Regions from separate parts of the Providencia hangzhouensis genome, predicted to be linked through region 4. Evidence: predicted binding sites of a transcription regulator. Region 4 holds the regulator's gene; each other region holds the start of a gene.

Region 1 (5,246 bases), 560 kb from region 4:
CCAATTTGCTCTTTTAAACGCGCTACTGTGTCTTCGATAATTGCAGCTGGTGTCCACAGGGCTTCACATTGGCAAATATCTTTCACAAAACGCGTTAAAATATTTAGGCCTTGGTGAGTGTGAGTCACTTCTGGGTGGAATTGAACACCGTAGAATTTCTTCTCTTCATTTGCCATGATGGCATATGGGCAGCTTGGCGTGCTGGCGATAGTTTTAAACTCTGCAGGGATAGCTGTAACTTTATCACCATGGCTCATCCAGACATCAAGTACTGGCTTGCCAGCTTCGTTCAGAGAGTCATGAATATCACGGAATAATTCACATTGCTCAGTGATTTCGACATTGGCATAACCGAACTCACGTTCACCAGAGACTTCAACTGCACCACCCAACTGCATTGACATGGTTTGCATGCCATAACAAATACCTAATACAGGAACACCTGCATTAAATACGTAATCAGGAGCACGTGGGCTATCTGACTCAGTCGTACTTTCTGGCCCGCCAGAAAGAATAATACCGTTTGGATTAAATCCTCGAATTTGTTCTTCTGTAACGTCCCACGCCCAGAGTTCACAGTAAACGCCAATTTCACGAATACGACGGGCGATCAGCTGTGTATATTGCGAGCCGAAATCAAGAATAAGAATGCGATGTTTATGGATATTTGTTGTCATTTGAGGAGAATTCCAAAAATTCAAGTCAAAAATAAGAATCGGTGACGCAATCAAATGAATGCGCCACCCTGAGAAACTTTATCGATTATTGCCCCAAACGGTAGTTTGGCGATTCTTTCGTGATAGTAACATCATGAACGTGGCTTTCTTGGATACCGGCTCCACTGATGCGAACAAATTCTGCTTTTGTTCTTAATGCATCAATAGTACCACAGCCCGTCAGGCCCATACAGGAGCGTAAGCCACCCATTTGTTGATGAATGATTTCTTTTAGGCGACCTTTGTATGCTACGCGGCCTTCAATGCCTTCTGGCACTAATTTGTCTGCTGCATTATCAGATTGGAAGTAACGATCTGACGAACCTTTAGACATCGCACCCAGTGAACCCATGCCACGGTATGCTTTGTAAGTACGGCCTTGGAATAAAATAGTTTCTCCCGGAGACTCTTCAGTTCCTGCGAACATTGAGCCGACCATCACACAGGCTGCGCCTGCCGCGATAGCTTTAGAGATATCACCTGAGAAGCGAATACCCCCATCCGCGATAACAGGAATACCCGTACCTTCAAGGGCTTCTGCCGCTTCTGCAATAGCTGTAATTTGTGGTACACCCACACCAGTTACGATACGAGTTGTACAAATTGAACCAGGGCCAATACCGACTTTAACGGCGCTAACACCTGCATCAGCCAGCGCTTTCGCCCCTTCCGCGGTTGCTACGTTACCGCCAATGATTTGTAAGTCAGGGTATTTTTGGCGGGTTTCACGAATACGTTGTAATACGCCTTCTGAATGACCATGTGATGAATCAATTAATAAAACGTCAACGCCAGCAGCCACCAGTGCGTCAACACGCTCTTCATTTCCTGCACCAGCACCAACAGCAGCACCAACACGCAAACGGCCTTGCTCGTCTTTACACGCGTTTGGCTTACGTTCTGCTTTTTGGAAGTCTTTAACAGTGATCATCCCTAACAAATGAAAGTTATCATCGATCACTAAGGCTTTTTCTACACGTTTTTCATGCATTTTTTGTAAAACAATTTCACGTGCTTCGCCTTCTTTCACGGTGACTAAACGTTCTTTTGGCGTCATCACAGCAGTAACAGGCTGGTCCAAATCCGTCACGAAACGAACATCGCGGCCCGTAATAATACCAACTAATGAGTTGTCGTTTGCAACTACTGGGTAACCTGCAAAACCATTGCGCTCAGCCATTTCTTGCACTTCACGAATGGTAGTATCAGGCGTTACTGTCACAGGGTCAGTGACGACACCACTTTCATGCTTTTTCACGCGGCGAACTTCTTCCGCTTGGCGCTCAATAGTCATGTTTTTATGGATGAAACCAATGCCACCTTCTTGTGCTAATGCAATAGCAAGGTCAGATTCAGTGACAGTATCCATGGCTGCAGAAAGCATAGGAATGTTCAGGCGGATGTTTGCAGTCAGTTGAGTTGATAAATCTGCGGTATTCGGTAATACGGTTGAGTGTGCAGGAACGAGTAAAACGTCGTCGAAAGTAAGTGCTTCTTTTTTAATGCGTAACATAGGCAATATCCCACCAGGCAGCGTTATGGAAAGGTATAAAATATTGCCGCGGCATTATACACACCGAAAACGGTTGCTTCCAGCGTTTTTTTGAAAAAAAACTTGATAACTCCTATAACTGCGTTAGTATCTATCGATTAAGTCATTGTTTTAAAATTTGATCTGGCTCACATGTCGACTTCACAAAATAACGCAATTTACTCGGTTAGCAAGCTTAACCAGACTGTTCGAGAACTTCTTGATAACCAAATGGGCCGTATTTGGTTAACCGCTGAAATTTCCAATTTTTCACAACCAAGTTCAGGTCATTGGTACTTAACCTTAAAAGATGACCGAGCACAGGTACGTGCGGCAATGTTCCGTGGGCAGAATGCACGTGTCACTTTCCGCCCACAAAATGGCCAGCAAGTTTTGGTTAGAGCGACAGTGACTTTATATGAACCTCGAGGTGACTACCAATTAATCCTTGAAAGTATGCAGCCAGCCGGTGAGGGCTTACTGCAACAGCGTTTTGAACTATTAAAACAAACGCTAAGCGCACAAGGCTTATTTGATATTATTCATAAAAAACCGCTACCTAGCCCTGCTAAATCTGTCGGTATCATTACATCAGCAACCGGTGCAGCCCTACATGATATTTTAAATATTTTACGCCGCCGGGATCCTTCTCTGCCTATCATTATCTATCCAACGGCCGTTCAAGGCGAAATGGCACCAGCACAAATTGCTCGAATGATTGAGCTAGCAAATTTGCGTCAAGAATGTGATGTGTTAATTGTCGGTCGCGGTGGGGGCTCCCTTGAAGATTTGTGGGCATTTAATGAAGAAATCGTTGCTAGAGCTATTTTTGCTAGTCAACTGCCTATAATTAGTGCTGTTGGTCATGAAACCGATGTGACGATTGCGGACTATGTAGCGGACGTAAGAGCACCAACCCCATCTGCGGCAGCCGAGCTTGTTAGCCGTAACCAGCTAGAAATGCTGCGGCAGTTAAAATCTGCACAGCAACACCTTGAAATGGCAATGGATTATTACGTGGCAGGCCAACAACAAAGATTTGCTCGTTTGCATCACCGTTTACAACAACAGCACCCGCAATTACGTTTGGCACGGCAATATAATCAACTTAATTTATTGCAACAAAAGCTAGCACAGTCGATGACTCGGCAACTACAAAATTCGACGGCTAAATTCGAAAGAGTTAATCGCCGTTTGCTACAAAATGATTTACGCCCTCAGTTGCAAAAACAACAACGTCAGTTGCAACAAACACAATATCATTTGCAAAATATGATCACGAGTTTGGTCAATAGCTATCGTCAACGTTTTGCTGTCGCGTGTTCGAAAATGGAAGCTGTCAGCCCATTGGCAACACTTGCTCGCGGCTTTAGTATTAGTGAGACAGCAGAAGGCACCGTGTTGAAAAAAACCAGCCAAGTAAAATTAGGGCAACCACTGAAAACACGCCTTAATGATGGCTGGGTTGAAAGCCAAATTACCCACATTGAGAAAGTTAAAACCAAAAGAGTATCGAAGTGATTATTTTAACCACTTATCTCGATTAAAATAACGGGATAAGTGGTTGTAAATTTATATACTGGTTAGAAACGTACCTGCCCACCAATCATATAAGTACGCCCTCTACCCGTTTCATTATTCCGTCCTCTCTCTTGCATAATTGCACCCGAATTTGCTCGGTTTAGTGCGTCGGTATAGTTTTTATTCGTCACATTGTTAACTGTCATCATCAACTTAACGTTTTTATTAATTTCATAATCTGCATATACATCAACAATAGTTGGTTGTTTCTCATATTTCTCCGTCATAGCATCACCATTTTGGTCGCTATCTGGAACTGGGCTAATCCGTTTGGAGGGGCCAGTCCATGTGATCGTTGAACCGAGTGTCAGTTTTTCATCAAAGAAGCGTACGCCTGAGTCTAATGTTAGGTAATAGTCAGGTAATTGAGTGAAATCCCCTGCACTAAATAAGGAGGTGCTATTAATAGAAACCGGCTGTTTTCCTGACTCTTTGGTATATGAAACCATTGAATAAAATACACCTGCATCGTAGTTGGCTTGCAATTCATACCCTCGTAAATTTACATCTCGATGGTCATTCACATACATTTCTGCTCGCTGAAACATTGGTGGATTCTCTTTATCCCATACATCATCATTCACTAAACACCAATCAAATTCATCCTGTGGATTGGAACGACAAAGTACAAAAGCTTTACTCGTGATATAATCTTTAACTTGGGTATGAAACCACAATGCTTTCAGATTGAATTGGTCACCATCTACCACTAAATCAGGTTTTAAGCTATTAAACCCAACCTGCCAAGTTTTTGATTTTTCACCCTTAAGAAATGGATTCATCGTCTGGCCACCATTTGAGGAGAAAAAAGCTTCTTGTGAATTCGGTGCACGCATGGAATGTGCGTAACTAACAAAGGGCTGGAATTCAGGAATGATTTGAGCGGATAACAATATACCTGGGTTAATCCCACTATCTTTAATGTTCAGATTACTGGCTTCTTGGGGGAAACATTTTTCGGTTTCATCACACGCAGGCTTATAACCTTTCACGCTATAATTGAGGTAATTAAGGTCAAATATCGCTGTATAGATATCGTATTTCGCTTCAAACTGAGTATATACGCTGGCAATATCTTGTGTTCCACTTGGTGAAAATGGATTGTTTATCTGGGTATTTGGGTCTTCAACCGATTGTGCTTCCTTACTGTATTTGGTTTTCATTAATTTCGAACCTACTTGCCATTTATAATCCACATCTCCATAAGAAAAATGGCTAGTATTGGATAAATTTATACTATCAGATTTATTTTTAGATATGGCATTTTTAAAGGCTCCACCAATAGGATCACCTTGAAATTTTTGTTCATTATTGCCATGGCTTGCCAGTATTTCTACGTCAATTAATTCATTTAATGGAGTGTATTTATATTTTAGATAATAGTCCTCACTATTAATCTTTCTGCTGGTAAGTTTATT
Region 2 (5,246 bases), 2.1 Mb from region 4:
ATCTTGGAAGATGAACTCACCGGGGTTAGAAAACTCATGCCCCATAATTCCCACATCAATATCGTAATCGGTAAATTTACTTAAAAATTGACTGGAGTAGGATGCGCCCCAACGGGTTTGTAGCCCGATATAAGTAAAAATAAACAATAGCAGCAGTAACAAAAGTGCATAGGTAGTAAATTTGATTAACCATTTCACAGTTTACTGCTCCTTTGGTTTGTGAACGAATAGACACAGGAAGAAACCGTCTAATATAACGACAATTTAAGGATAGCATACAGAAAAACCGCCAGAGTGTTCAACACTGGCGGCTAGAATGAAAGGTTATTTTTCGAGAGGGAAGACTAAATTCAGAACAATTGCAGTTAAACCACCCGCAGCAATACCTGAAGAAAATAATGTTTTTAACCAGTCAGGCGCGAATTGCAAAATCAAGGGTTGCTGTGACACACCCATACCCACGGCGAGAGAAAGGGCTATAATCATGATGGCGCGGCGATTGAGTGGCTCACGAGACACGATACGCACTCCTGAAGCGGCAATGGTACCAAACATCACAATGGTTGCTCCGCCTAATACGGGCTCAGGGATTTGTTGTACAAAGCCTGCAACCGCAGGGAATAGCCCTAATAACACTAACATTAAAGCAACAATGTAACCGACATAGCGACTTGCCACCCCTGTTAATTGGATAACACCGTTGTTCTGCCCAAAGCAAGAGTTAGGGAAAGTATTAAATACCGCTGAGACCATCGAGTTCAAACCATTGGCAAGTACGCCACCTTTGATTCGTTTCATATATAAAGGGCCACGAACGGGTTGTTCTGACACATCTGAAGTGGCGGTAATGTCACCTATTGTTTCTAAGGAAGTCACCATAAAAATGAGAATTAATGGGATCAACAGGTTCCAGTCGAAAGATAAGCCATAATAGAAAGGCTCAGGGACAGTAATAATTGGCTGATTGGCTTCCATTGGTTGCGCATTTGGTAACATGTCCATCCACCAAGCTGCAATATAACCAACGGCCATGGCAATAACTAAAGATGCGACACGTAAGTAAGGGTTTTTCTGCCGATTAAGTAAAATAATAACCGCTAAAACAACCCCAGCCAAAATCAGGTAATCTGGTGAACCGAAGGTATTATCGCTAATCGCACCATAACCACCACCAATGGAGGTTAAGCCGACTTGAATTAAAGATAAGCCGATGATCATGACAACGACACCAGAAACCAGTGGTGTAATGACACGGCGGGCTAGATGTAAAAAACGTGAAAGAATCACTTCGGTTAATGCGGCGACGAGTAACGTGCCAAACAAAGCTGCCATCATGGATGGGATATCAGCCCCACCTTGCTTGAGTGCAACACCCCCCATGATTAACGGTGCAACAAAGTTAAAACTGGTTCCTTGAATCGAAAGTAGGCCTGAGCCAATAGGGCCCCATGCACGAATTTGAATTAAAGAAGCAATACCGGAGGCAAATAAAGACATACTAATGATGCGTTGAGTATCGTGAGCTGGTAGCCCCAAAGCCTGGCAAATCAGCATCGCTGGGGTAATAACAGCGACAAACATCGCCAGAAGATGTTGCCCGGCAGCAAACAAAGCTTGCGGCAGCGGTGGACGGTCTTCTAATTTGTAAATAAGTTCGCTTTGCGTGTGTATGGTCGCTTCAGTAGTTTGCTTTTCAGACGTCGCAGTATTCATTGCCTTCATTTCTCGCCAACAAAAAACGCATTGTAATGTGTCGAAATTAAAAAGCAATCGTTTGCTTTTAAAAAATATATTCATTAGTTAAATAGTGTCGTCACATTTATATATATTTTAACTTGTATTTATAACAGTTTTTTTTTCTAATCCTACAACCTGCTTTTGGCGTTTTAAGGAAGAAATTAACGTCTAACTAGTTTTTGATAATTTTAACAACAGACGAGGTACGTGAATGTATCATCTCGATGTCTACGGTACACTGGTAGCTGCTACCTTAGTATTATTGCTTGGGCGTAAACTGGTAAAATCAGTCCCTTTTCTTGAAAAATATACCATCCCTGAACCTGTTGCGGGTGGGTTGTTAGTTGCTTTTAGTCTTTTATTGCTTAAACAATTATTTGACTGGAGCCTTTCTTTTGACTTATCACTGCAAGAACCTATGATGCTGGCATTCTTTGCCACTATTGGTCTTAATGCCAACCTTGCTAGCTTGAAAGCTGGTGGTAAGGCATTGTTTATATTTATTTTTGTGGTTGTAGGCTTATTGCTAGTCCAAAACACAGTGGGGATTGCCCTTGCTGAATTATTGGGACTAGACCCTTTAATGGGGCTGTTAGCTGGCTCAATTACCTTATCTGGCGGCCATGGTACTGGTGCGGCATGGGGTAAAATTTTCACTGAAAATTATGGTTTCCAAAGTGCAACAGAAGTTGCAATGGCGTGTGCTACATTTGGGCTCGTTCTTGGTGGTTTAATTGGCGGACCTGTTGCACGTTTTCTAACACGTAATATTCCAACGCCAGGAACGGCAGAAGATGATAAAGATGTGCCAACTGCATTTGAGAAGCCTCAATCAGGGCGCATGATCACGTCAATGGTTTTAATTGAAACTATTGCATTGATTGCTATCTGTTTGCTGATAGGAAGTTATATTGCAGGTGAATTAGCCGATACTCCTTTCGCACTGCCTAAATTTGTATGTGTACTGTTTGTTGGTGTTATTTTAAGCAATAGCCTATCACTGCTTGGTTTTTACCGAGTGTTTGACCGCGCCGTTTCTGTTATGGGTAACGTGAGCCTATCATTATTCTTAGCGATGGCTTTAATGAGCTTGAAGCTCTGGGAATTAGCATCACTGGCCATTCCAATGATCATTATTCTTGCTGTACAAGCTTGTGTAATGGCAGGGTATGCAATTTTTGTTACCTTCCGTGTGATGGGGAAAAACTATGATGCCGCTATTTTAGCTGCGGGGCATTGTGGTTTCGGTCTTGGGGCTACGCCAACAGCGATTGCGAATATGCAAGCGGTAACGGATAGGTTGGGTCCATCTCACCTTGCGTTCCTTGTGGTCCCAATGGTTGGGGCATTCTTCATTGATATTGTTAATGCGATAGTCATTAAATTGTATTTAATGTTGCCACTATTCCCAACTATTGCGGGATAGTTTTTATTTAATAATAAATCAAGTTAAGCAGGTATTGCCGTGAAAATATTCACGGCAATTTTCATTTTAAGGAACGGATAAAAAGAAGATATAAAACTTAAGCGTGGCTGTATTGCTCTCGTTCAGGTAACCAGCGCTCAATAAGTTGTTGTGCATTTTCTGGGTAGTTTTGTTGAATATGGCGTGCGAGGCGTTGCACTTCTGGCAACATATATTGGTCACGTAACAAATCAGCGACCTTAAATTCTGCATTTCCTGTTTGTCTAGTGCCTAATAATTCTCCAGGTCCGCGAATTTCGAGATCTTTTTGTGCGATAACAAAGCCATCATTGCTGTCCCGCAACACTTGTAGCCTTTGTTTAGCGGTGTGGGTTAATGGTGTCTTATATAATAGTACGCAGTGAGATGCGATAGCTCCACGGCCAACTCGCCCTCTCAATTGGTGCAATTGAGCTAAACCAAGGCGCTCAGGGTTATCAATGATCATCAAACTGGCATTAGGCACATCAACACCGACCTCAATGACCGTTGTAGCCACAAGCAGTTGAATTTCATTCCTTTTAAAAGCCGCCATAATGCTTTGTTTTTCAGCAGGTTTCATTCGCCCGTGGACTAAGCCTACTTTTAATTCAGGTAGTGCCAGTGCGAGTTCTTCGCTGGTCACTTGAGCCGCTTGTGCTTCTAATAATTCAGAGTCTTCAATGAGTGTACAGACCCAATAGGCTTGGCGACCTTCTTCAATACAGGCTTGGCGAACGCGTTCAATAATATCGTTACGGCGAGTGTCTGGGATGGCGACAGTAGTGACAGGCGTACGGCCCGGAGGAAGCTCATCGATGACAGAGGTATCTAAGTCTGCATACGCTGTCATCGCCAGTGTCCGTGGGATTGGCGTAGCGGTCATGATCAATTGATGAGGGTGGTACCCTTGCTGCTCACCTTTCTCACGCAGAGCGAGCCGCTGATGAACGCCAAAGCGATGTTGTTCATCAATGATAACAAGCCCCAGCGCTTTAAAGCTCACTTGCTCTTGGAAAATAGCGTGTGTTCCAACAACCATCGCAACTTCTCCACTTGCGATGGCATCTTGCTGAGCCTGACGTGCCTTACCCTTCTGTTTGCCCGCTAGCCAACCCACTTTAATGCCTAAAGGCTCTAACCATTGTTTGAATGTATTGGCATGTTGCTCTGCAAGAATTTCGGTGGGAGCCATCAAAGCTACTTGTTTGCCATTCTCGATGGCACAAACGGCCGCTAAGGCTGCAACAAGCGTTTTTCCTGACCCTACATCCCCTTGAATCAAACGCATCATAGGGGCATCTTTGGCGAGGTCTGCTTCAATTTCGCTAACAACACGGTTTTGTGCATTTGTTGGCGAGAAAGGTAATTGTGCGAGTAACTGTGATTTTAATTGACCACTTGTTGCTAAAGGCTCGGCATATAGGCGTTCGTTGCCTGCACGGATGGCTAGCATACTGAGGTGATGTGCTAAAAGCTCTTCGAGTATAAGCCGTTTCTGGGCAGGATGGTGCCCTTTCTCCAGTTCAATCAAAGCGACATTCGGTGGTGGATTGTGTAATAAGCGAATGGCATCTGGTAGGCTTATCATTCCACGGCTAAGCTCTTCTGGAAGCAATTCTTTTATTTTTCCGCTATCAAGTAACCTTAGCGCTTGTTCCATTACCTTGCGTAAAGTGGCCTGACGAACACCTTCCGTGGTTGGGTAAACAGGTGTTAAGTTCTCTTGTAAGCTGATGTTGCTGGTGTCTTGGGAGACTTTATATTCGGGGTGAATGATTTCTGGCCCTGTATTTCCTCTGCGAACTTCCCCATAGGCGGTGACCTGTTTTCCTTCTGCTAAGTTATTCTTCATTGCAGCTGAAAAATTAAAAAAACGTAAGGTGAGGTTACCTGTGCCATCGGAAATCAAGCAGGTCATCATTCTTTTGCGGCCGAATACCACTTTAGTTTGCAGTATTTCACCGGTAATTGTTGCGGTCGTACCGGGGAGGAGATCTTTTATTTGATATAGACGGGTGTGGTCTTCATAGCGTAAAGGGAAATGAAGAAGAAGGTCTTGAAC
Region 3 (5,246 bases), 1.6 Mb from region 4:
ACATGCCATTGATTTTGTATTAACCATCTTAAAAAACGATATCGCTGTGTTTTCGTTGCTTATCATTTATCGTTGATGGTTTTTTAATTGGCAGTGGTTGAACTGTATTGAATTAAAAAATTGAGCTCTGCCATGGTGTATATGGTATGAAATTACACTCAGCAAATGACTAAAGTTATGCTAAGTGGTGCCATATAGAATTAAGCGGTTTGTTTTTTACTTTAAATGGTTTTAAGGAAGGGAATATGAGGTCAAAAATGTGATCCACATAACGATTCTGATTTGTTTTCAATAAGTTAAAAAATGTAACTCATATGAATAAAATGAAGTTTATTGTAAACAAATTTCACTAATAACGTGAAATCTCAAAGTTAGGTTATCTAAAGCTTTATAATATCTATGTGCTATTGGCGTGTAATTGTTGTCCATTTACCACCAACCCACCAACTATGTTCACCATCTGTTTGCGTTTCACATCCGATACCGACTTTCGCTTTCCCTGCTTCAAAGGGATACGCGCAATCATAAATTGCATCAACCACGATTTCCCCAGTAATTGCGTCTGCAAAACCAATTTTATTTTCTTTGCGAATTCGATATACCCCGTCTTGCGCTTCATCAGGCCAATTATCAAAATAGTAAAGTTGGTAAATCTCTTGTCCTTTTTGGTCAAAAACAGCTAAGCCTTTATTCGATGATTTACCTAAACAATACTTAAATGAAGATTGTTGCTCAAAACACTCGATTTTATCTTTTTCGTTCTCTACCCATAAACTGAATTGTTGTTCAAGATTTTGCGCTGTTGATAAAAAAGATATTAATCCTAATGACATTAAACCAACTACATAATGAATCATCATAACTTTCCTTATTCTACTTTTATGCCTACTAAGTGATAAGACGCTAAGCTCATCAACTTTGCTCTATTAAATACTCGCTTAATTAAAGATAGCGGATATCTATTTCAGTGAAACTAGGAATAAAGGTAAATAAAGTCTTATATGAAGATAATCTCAAAGTTAAAATTAAAGTATACAAGCGCTCACTCACTTAGAGTCATTGAGCGCAAAATTCATCAAGATCAACCAGAAACACACACTGTATTCGCGGTTTTCTTAGCCATATCTAATGCATTTTCAATAGAATCCGCAATCGCCAAAGCCACACCTAACCGACGAGTTCCTGCAATTTCAGGTTTACCAAATAACCGTAATTGGGTGTCAGACCCCAAAGCAGCACCAATATTTGAAAAAACCACATTTTGGCTTTGTAAATTAGGTAAAATAACCGCTGAAGCACTCGGCCCATATTGGCGGATCACGCCAATTGGGAAACCAAGAAATGCACGAACATGTAATGCAAATTCAGATAAACTCTGCGAAATAAGCGTCACCATCCCCGTATCATGGGGACGAGGCGAAACCTCATTAAAAATGATATCGTCACCACATACGAATAATTCAACACCAAATATTCCATAACCTCCTAGAGAGGTTACAATTTTCTTGGCAATGTCTTGCGCTTTTTTCAACGCAGCCTCACTCATGTACTGCGGCTGCCAAGACTCACGGTAATCCCCTTTTTCTTGTCGGTGACCTATAGGCGCACAAAAGTGAATACCATCCACCGCACTGACTGTTAACAATGTAATTTCAAAATCAAAATTAACCATTTTTTCAACAATTACACGCCCCTGCCCTGCTCGCCCACCTTGCTGCGAATAATCCCAAGCCTGATCTAATTCTGCTCGAGAGCGGATCACACTTTGTCCCTTTCCTGATGAACTCATCACAGGCTTAACAATACAGGGAAACCCAATTTTTTCTGCCGCTGCAATAAAATCGGGGTTACTGTCTACAAATTGGTACTCTGATGTTGGCAATTTCAACTCTTCTGCCGCTAAACGACGGATCCCTTCTCTATCCATAGTAAGTACAATGGCTTTCGCAGACGGAACCACTTTTTGTCCTTGCTGTTCAAGCTCCATCAATACCTGTGTCGCAATTGCTTCAATTTCAGGCACGATAATATCAGGTTTTTCCCGTGAGACTATTTGTTTCAGCGCTTCGCCATCAAGCATGTTTATCGTATAACTGCGGTGTGCAATATGCATCGCTGGCGCATTATCATAGCGATCAACCGCAATAACTTCGATGCCCAATCGTTGACATTCAATCGCAACTTCTTTGCCTAACTCTCCAGCACCTAACAGCATGACTTTTGTTGCAGATTTACACAGCGCAGTACCTAATTGATTCATGATTGATGACCTTACCGACAAAAAGTTGATACCAATTATATACGCAATCGTTTGCTTTTACTATCAAGGAAAAAACACTATAAAAAAAATTTTCATAATCGATTGATAATAATAATTATTATTTAATCTAATGGTGTTTTATCGCGCCCAGTAATAAAGGGTTCTTTGTGAGAAAATTTAATATACTGTTTGCGTAAAATAGCTAATACACAAAACATTAAACCAATCCAAATAAGTGAAAAACTAATACCTTTGACCCAATCAAAGAGCTCATTAAATAAAAATACGGCCAATAAAAATTGAATTGTTGGTTCTATATATTGCGCTAAACCAATCACCGTTAATGATGTCCGTTTAATCGCTGCGGTAAAAAAGAGCAAAGGAATTATCGTGACAGGCGCCGCTAACATATAAAGAACTTTAATTTGCCAATCCCCTTGCGTCACGGCACTTAGACCATGAGATGCTAACCACCAAGTGATCGCTATTGCAATGGGAAGCAGCCAAAGTGCTTCTAGAAATAAAGACGTAATCACATCAAATCGAATAAATTTACGAATTAACCCATAGACTGCAAAAGCACTCCCCATTACTAACGCTAAAATAGGTAATTCACCATACTGCCAAATTTGGTAACCGACCCCCGCACAAATAAAAATAACAGCCATTTTTTCTGCAAAAACAAGCCGTTCGCGAAGGAACAAAACACCAAGTAAAATAGAAAATAATGGGTTAATAAAATAGCCAAGACTAGCAGCTAACACCTGCCCGTGGGTTAATGCATAAGTAAATGTTGTCCAAGATATCGCCATAACCGACGAACTAAATAAACATAGAATTATCGACTGTTTGTCAGACCATACCTCACGCCATAAAGATTTATTTTTGATAATTAAGCGAACAAGAAAAAGTATAGGCACAGACCAGATAAGACGTTCTGCAAGTAGCTCTAAAGGTTCCGCACCGGGAAGTAAACGATAAAATAATGGTGTTATTCCCCATAAGATATAGGAAAAAATAGCAAGAGCTACTCCCGAGCGAAGCAACATGATTTATCCACAATAAAATCTGATTAAATAATATTAGCTACTTATCATACGCCAAAATGCAAAAAATAAAACTTGCCACCACCATAATATAATTTGAATTATATCAAGTATTCTTAAACTAAAAGGTAACTATATCGCTACCTTTTAGTTGCTCAATACACATATATTCTCATCAAAAAACATCGCGTTGATGTAATGGCGGTTGCTGCTGCATAAATACAAATAATTCCTGTTGTGTCGGAGCCGCAGCGATAGCGCCTTTTTTAGTTGTCGCTAATGCACCACAAGCCGTAGCTTGCGAGATGACCTTCATCAATCCCTCTTTTTCGTTGACTAGCCCATATTGTGAGATGGCCGCCAATAACCCTGCCATAAATGCGTCACCTGCACCAGTAGTATCAATACTTTCAACTAAATAAGCACTTACGGCTATTTGAACTGAGGGGGTGAACACCTGACAACCTTTAGCACCTTGAGTCACAATTTTTAATTGAGCAGGGTAATTTTGCAATTTAGCTATGGCATTCTCAAAACGACTTTCTTGCGTTAACCACAGCAATTCATCATCCGAAAGTTTTAAAATATCTGCTTGTTTTGCAAAATTATCAACAATTTGGTGCATTTCGTCGGGATCTGACCACATTTGCGGACGAATGTTAATATCAAAGCTCAGTAATCCGCCAGCGAGCTTGAGTTGTTCGATAGCTGTCGATAGTGATGCTCTGCATTGATGGTGCACCAGAGCTAATGAGCAAAAATGCAAAATATCATTACCAAATTGCGGTAAATTATTTATCGTTAAAAATTGGTCGGCCGAAGGAGAAACTAAAAAAGAAAATTCACGTTCTCCATTTTCGTGTAACGAGACGAGAACAGTACTTGTTTTATACTTTTCATCAAACTCCATCGCACTAGTATCAACCCCTATATCAAATAGGGTTTTCTGCATAAAATGCCCAAAAGCTTCTTCGCCGACTCGCCCAATAAAACCACTGTTTTGCCCTAAGCGTGCAACACCCGCGGCAACATTCACAGGTGCTCCACCAGCACAAGCTTCATATTGCATGTTTTGAAGGGGGATTAAATCAATGACAGCATCCCCTAATGCCCAAACTTTCATTATGTCTCCTTTGCGAGTTTTATATTTTTAACCTTCATTCTTATTCATAGCTAGCACATTACCAACTCATAAAAATAAAACTAGTAAACGCAAACTGTTAACGTTAACATTGAGTATAAAGAAACCAGCAAATAAACGCACCTATTATTGAATTTCATGTGCTTATTTTGTTATTGCGATCGAAAAACATTCAGGAAGCCATAATGAAAAAACAACTTGAACTAGCCAACGAAGCCATCAAAACAGCAAGGAAAAATATGGACTTGCAGTTTTACCCACAATACCACCTTGCCCCTTATGCAGGCTGGATGAATGACCCTAATGGTTTGATCTATCATCAAGGCCAATACCATGCATTTTATCAACATCATCCATTTAGTGCGATTTGGGGCCCCATGCATTGGGGGCATGCAACAAGTACAGATATGGTACATTGGGAACATCAGGCAATTGCGTTAGCACCTAGTGAAGACTATGACCGAGATGGTTGTTTCTCAGGATCTGCAATTAGTTACGATAATAAATTATATCTGTTCTACACGGGCCACATCTGGTTAGCAAATCCAGGTGATGATAGTCAAATCATCCAATCACAATGTGTTGCAATCAGTGAAGATGGTATTCATTTCGAAAAGAAAGGTGTTGTGCTTTCTGCACCCGATGGTTATATGCACTTTCGAGATCCTAAAGTTTGGCGACAAGATGGAAAATGGTGGATGGTCGTCGGCGCAAGAGACTCCCAAGATCAAGGACAAATACTTTTATTTAAGAGTACAGACTTATTAAATTGGGATCAAAACTACCAAGTTCTGGCAAA
Region 4 (5,246 bases):
ACAAGAAAATTAACCATGAAATATCTATATCTTAGTAGATGACAAAATTAAAACTTTAATTTTTAGTGAAATCCGCTTTGAATTAAGAAAATTGATGAGAAAGGTAAGGTTTTACCAGCCAAGAATAATCGGCTATTGGTTATATAGCAAAATACTGAACATATATTACTGTATGGTCACTAGTGCTATACACTGAAGGAAATTTTTATGAATTTGCTAAAATAAAAATCATGCCGATAAGATTCGGCATGATTGAGTCGGTAAGCTATACTTTATGAATTCGTTTGGCAATCAACCTGCTTAATAGTTTGGTTATTTTTGCTTGCACAGCGTTGCATAAAGTAGCCAATGGCCATTGGAATGATCGTTACTGCCATCACCCCAGTTGTTGCTAACAATGGGTCGAAAGTAAGAGCAGAAACAAGTAGACTGGCTAAAAAACATAAACCTAGTTGTAAGGCATTTTGTAATGCGGCAGCTTTACCACTGGCGCTAGGAAATGCATTTAGTGCTTTGGATACTGCAATTGGGTAAGAGGCTCCGTTCATAGCTGCCATAAAGCAGAATGGGATCAAGATCATAGTTAATGATGGTGTGGTATAAATAGCCATGATGAATAAAATAGACATGCTTACCGCATAACCAACAAGTAACAATGGAAATATTGTTTCTGCTCGGACTTTTGCTAATAAAATACGGCAGCCATACCCACCAACAATAAAGGCTAAAGTTTGTGGAATATAACTCAAACCGATATCCGCAGGGTTGAAACCCATATTACGTAAGATAAAAGGCGAGCCGGTTAGCCAAGCGAAAAAACCCGCACTGCATGAAGCGTAAACGAGCACATTACCGCTGAAAACTGGCGAACTGAGTAAGTTTGAGAAAGAAATCTTAGCTTGTGGTTGGCTGTCATCAATTATTGTTTTAACTGAAACATTTTTCAAAAAGAGTGTTGGCAATAAAAGTAATATACCCACAGCCATTAGGATCAGGAAAATTGCTTCCCATGTTTGGTGTTCTAGTACCCATGCTCCTAATAATGGTGCTAAAGCAGGGGATAGCGCAACTAACGGCATAATAGAAGCAAAAACTTTTTGGGTATTTGCTTCATCATAGCGGTCGATAACAAGAGCTTGCCATAAAACTGCAGCGGAGCAGACACCAACAGCCTGTAAAAATCGTAGTGTTAATAACTGTGTTGCGGTTTCCACCCAATAAATAGCTAAGCTACTGATAATGAAAATAGTTAAGCCCACAATGAGCACAGGCTTACGGCCAAGTTTGTCTGACAATGGCCCCCATAACAATTGAGCGAAGGCAAAACCGGCTAAAAATATACTGAGAGAAGCACTGATAGCGCCTTCTGATGTATGCAGGGTGTCTTGCATAGCACCGAATGCAGGTAAATACATATCAATAGCTAAAAACCCCAGCATGCTAAGTCCTGCAAGGTAAACCATAAATCCAGGGGAATTTTTTTTCACAGTATTCGACATAATTATTACTTATCTGATATTTAAAAAAAATGTTAATGATGATGCCATTGTATAGGCTATTTTTTTAGGTTGTGAAACGGTAATATTTGGATCTTGCTATCAAAATTTTTGAAAGGAGAGGTTATGTGGTCTGCGCATGCACTCGAAGTGATTGATGCTGTTGCCCGAACTGGGAGCTTTAGTGGTGCTGCTGAAGAGTTACACCGTGTACCTTCTGCAATCAGTTATACCGTCAAGCAAGTTGAAGAATGGCTTGCGGTTCCCCTATTTGAGCGTCGACATCGCGATGTTGTTCTTACAGAAGCTGGAACGATATTTATTAAGGAAAGTCGTTCTGTTATCAAAAAAATGACAGATACAAGGCATCAATGCCAGCAGGTTGCTAATGGTTGGCGGGGGCAATTTAGTATTGCTGTTGATTGCATTGTAAAACCACAGAGAGCAGAGCAATTGATACTGGATTTTTATCGTCACTTTCCAGATATTGAACTTTTCATTCATCCTGAAGTATTTAATGGTGTTTGGGATGCACTTGCTGATGGGCGTGTAGATGTTGCTATTGGAGCTACTCGAGCCTCACCGATTGGTGAAAGATATAGTTTCCGTGATATGGGTTTTATGTCATGGAGGTGTGTGGCGAGCCCTAAACACCCATTAGCGAATATAAGCGGCAAGCTAACAGACGACCAAATGCGCGAGTTTCCAAGTTTATGTCTCGAAGACACTTCTCGTAATCTACCAAAACGTGATACATGGGCTCTTGATAATCAACGTCGTCTTGTCGTACCTTCTTGGGAAAATGGTCTAGCTTGTTTGGTTAACGGGTTGTGTGTCGGAATGGTGCCAGAGCATCGTGCGGCTTCGTTTTGCGAAAAAGGCTTATTAGTTGAACTAGCATTAGCACAGCCATTTCCACCCAGTCCTTGTTGTCTAACTTGGGTGGAAAATAATACATCACCAGCGTTGAATTGGTTATTGGATTACCTTGGCGATAACGAAACGCTCAATGCCGAGTGGCTTTCAAACTAATTATGCGTATTATCGACGATAATCGATAAATGGGCCGTCAGCAACGGAACGGCGTTCTACAAGGCGAGGGTGGACTTCAATTGTTTGAGCATCTTCGCGCTTATTTACAATACGATCGAGCAGCATTGTGAAAGCCATTTGGCCTAAACGCTCTTTTGGTTGGTGAATTGTGGTCAATGCCGGGGTAAAATAGCGCGCATTTCGCACGTTATCATAGCCAATGATTGAAATGTCTTGTGGGACACGCAATCCCATCTCATCAGCGGCGCAAATTGCCCCCATTGCCATAATATCACCGCCACAGAAAACGGCAGTAGGGCGTTGCTTATGGCTTAAAATTTGCATCATTGCCTTATAGCCAGATTCTGGCTCGAAGTCCCCTTGAACAATCCATTCATCTTTTATGGTGATTTTGGCCTCTTCCATCGCCTTTTTAAAGCCAGTTAATCGACCAATACCCGTATTTCTTTCAAGAGAACCAGGGATGGCTCCGATGTCACGATGCCCTCTATCAATCAAATAACGTCCTGCAAGATAGCCACCGTGGAATGAGTTATCAATAATACTATCGGTAAAATCGCCACGGGAAGTTCCCCAGTCCATCACTACCATTGGGATATTGCGGTAATCTTCCAGCATACTGATTAAGGGGGCAGGATATTCGGAGCACATTACGAGTAAACCATCAACACGCTTTTGTGCCAGCATCTGCAAATACGCTTTTTGTTTTCCCAAATTATTATGAGAATTACAAAGGATTAGCGTATAACCTTTTTCATAACAGCTATTTTCAACTGATTCAATTACCTCTGCGAAGTAAGGAGCTTCACATGAGGTTGCCAACAACCCAATCGACTTTGTGTTGTTAACTTTTAGACTACGGGCAACCGCACTTGGCGAATAATTGAGCTCTTTAATTGCAGCCCAAACCGCAGCTTTAGTGTCATCAGCTACAAAGCGCGTTTTATTAATAACATGGGATACGGTTGTGGTAGATACGCCAGCGCGTTTCGCCACATCTTTAATCGTTGCCATGGGGGAAAAAAACTCCTGACCAATAACCGGTCTCTATAAGAATTCTTGTTAAAAAATTACCTGCATATTGATGCATTGATCCTTTGCTGGCAATAATTTAGCGATTTGTTGTCGATTTTGTCTGATCTAGCGCAAAAACGAAAGAAATAATTGATGTTATAACATGTGATATAGACACTAGTTTTACTTTTTTAGATATGTATACTGAATAACATTGATTTTTGTATGGTTATTTAGTTGTTTAACTACGTTTGGATGAGAGGAACTCATGGATACAGATGTTAAATATGGTTTGCTTGCTGCGTTGGGCTCATTAGCATTGATTATATTTCTTGCTGCACATATTTTCTGATTTTATTTCAGCCTCGAATAGGGTGAATTTAATAAGGGCGAGAATATCTCGCCCTTATTGTATCTATACCTAGCAATAAGCAGAAATTGTTATGCTAAATTTTCTTCCACAAATTTCCAGTTAACTAGCGCCCAGAAATTTTCTAAATATTTAGGGCGAGCGTTACGGTAATCGATATAATAAGCATGTTCCCAAATATCGACAGTTAACACAGGCTTATCATCACCAGAAATAGGTGTTGCAGCATTGGATGTATTTACAATAGCAAGGTTACCATCCGCTTTTTTCACTAACCAAGTCCAGCCCGCACCGAAGTTTTTGGTTGCTGCATCAGTAAATTGAGCTTTAAATTCAGCAAAAGAACCGAATGCCTTATTGATAGCTTCAGCGACTTTACCTGTTGGCTCGCCACCAGCGTTTGGTGCTAAGCAATTCCAATAGAAAGTGTGATTCCAAACTTGTGCCGCGTTGTTAAAAACGCCTGCTTCAGAAGTTTTAATGATTTCTTCTAAAGATTTTCCTTCAAAGTTAGTGCCTTTGATGAGGTTGTTCAAGTTAACAACGTAAGTGTTGTGGTGCTTACCATAGTGATATTCTAAGGTTTCAGCAGAGATATAAGGTTCTAAAGCATCTTTTGCATACGGTAAAGCGGGTAGTTCAAATGACATTGCGTACTCCTTGATTGCTTTTATATCAATATACTTAGGGTGTTTGCTCTTAAAATGAGCGAAATAATATGTGACAGCTTATCATTACAGTTTCGCCTATTGGCGATATGATACTTAATACATTAATGATAACACGATAAACCATACAAAGATAAAGGTAATAGTGTTACTAAGATGTTAACAAATAAATAGAGGTATTACACATAAAAATCATATAGATATTGTAATCGAAAAATCTAAAGATATTAAGTTTCGGTTTTTATCTAGAAATAGCTACTTGTTTGACTTAAGTAGAGAGAAGATAGAAAAGGTGCCTTTTTGTTTTTTGGAATGCTATAGTAATGCCCCTATAAAACTGGCATATTGTATGAAACAATTCAGTTTCCTATTATATCAGTCAATGTATTCTGTTAAGTTGCGGTAGACTCCCAGTTACCGGCTGACTGCAAAACCTGCATCTTTGTTTTAAGGAAGTTAAAAAATGACAACTATTGAAAGAATTGAGCGCCAAATTAAAGAAAACCCAATTTTATTATATATGAAAGGCTCTCCTAAACTTCCGAGCTGTGGTTTTTCTGCTCAAGCAGTACAAGCTCTGTCTTCTTGTGGTGAGCGTTTTGCATATGTCGATATCTTACAAAACCCAGATATCCGCGCTGAATT

What was found. Region 4 encodes PurR, which represses purine synthesis genes. Its sites were predicted from a motif close to CANGCAAACGTTTGCNTG; they were not measured.
Region 1: the regulator PurR is predicted to act here: its motif matches at 2,292-2,309, upstream of guaB (IMP dehydrogenase).
Region 2: the regulator PurR is predicted to act here: its motif matches at 1,764-1,781, upstream of gltS (sodium/glutamate symporter).
Region 3: the regulator PurR is predicted to act here: its motif matches at 2,301-2,318, upstream of purT (formate-dependent phosphoribosylglycinamide formyltransferase).

The regions. Positions count from the first base shown of each region.
Region 1 covers NZ_CP135052.1:2,157,836-2,163,081, reverse strand. Annotated here, with positions in the region: gene guaA (glutamine-hydrolyzing GMP synthase) at 1-677, opposite strand, end outside; gene guaB (IMP dehydrogenase) at 763-2,229, opposite strand; gene xseA (exodeoxyribonuclease VII large subunit) at 2,401-3,768, shown strand; gene PZ638_RS09600 (TonB-dependent receptor domain-containing protein) at 3,831-5,246, opposite strand, start outside.
Region 2 covers NZ_CP135052.1:275,085-280,330, forward strand. Annotated here, with positions in the region: gene PZ638_RS01230 (AsmA family protein) at 1-198, opposite strand, end outside; gene PZ638_RS01235 (uracil-xanthine permease family protein) at 325-1,713, opposite strand; gene gltS (sodium/glutamate symporter) at 1,949-3,163, shown strand; gene recG (ATP-dependent DNA helicase RecG) at 3,261-5,246, opposite strand, start outside.
Region 3 covers NZ_CP135052.1:1,123,123-1,128,368, reverse strand. Annotated here, with positions in the region: gene PZ638_RS04920 (hypothetical protein) at 405-860, opposite strand; gene purT (formate-dependent phosphoribosylglycinamide formyltransferase) at 1,082-2,260, opposite strand; gene rarD (EamA family transporter RarD) at 2,383-3,309, opposite strand; gene PZ638_RS04905 (aminoimidazole riboside kinase) at 3,482-4,429, opposite strand; gene PZ638_RS04900 (glycoside hydrolase family 32 protein) at 4,633-5,246, shown strand, end outside.
Region 4 covers NZ_CP135052.1:2,712,961-2,718,206, reverse strand. Annotated here, with positions in the region: gene punC (purine nucleoside transporter PunC) at 273-1,499, opposite strand; gene punR (DNA-binding transcriptional activator PunR) at 1,623-2,528, shown strand; gene purR (HTH-type transcriptional repressor PurR) at 2,538-3,563, opposite strand; gene sodB (superoxide dismutase [Fe]) at 4,005-4,583, opposite strand; gene PZ638_RS12250 (Grx4 family monothiol glutaredoxin) at 5,065-5,246, shown strand, end outside.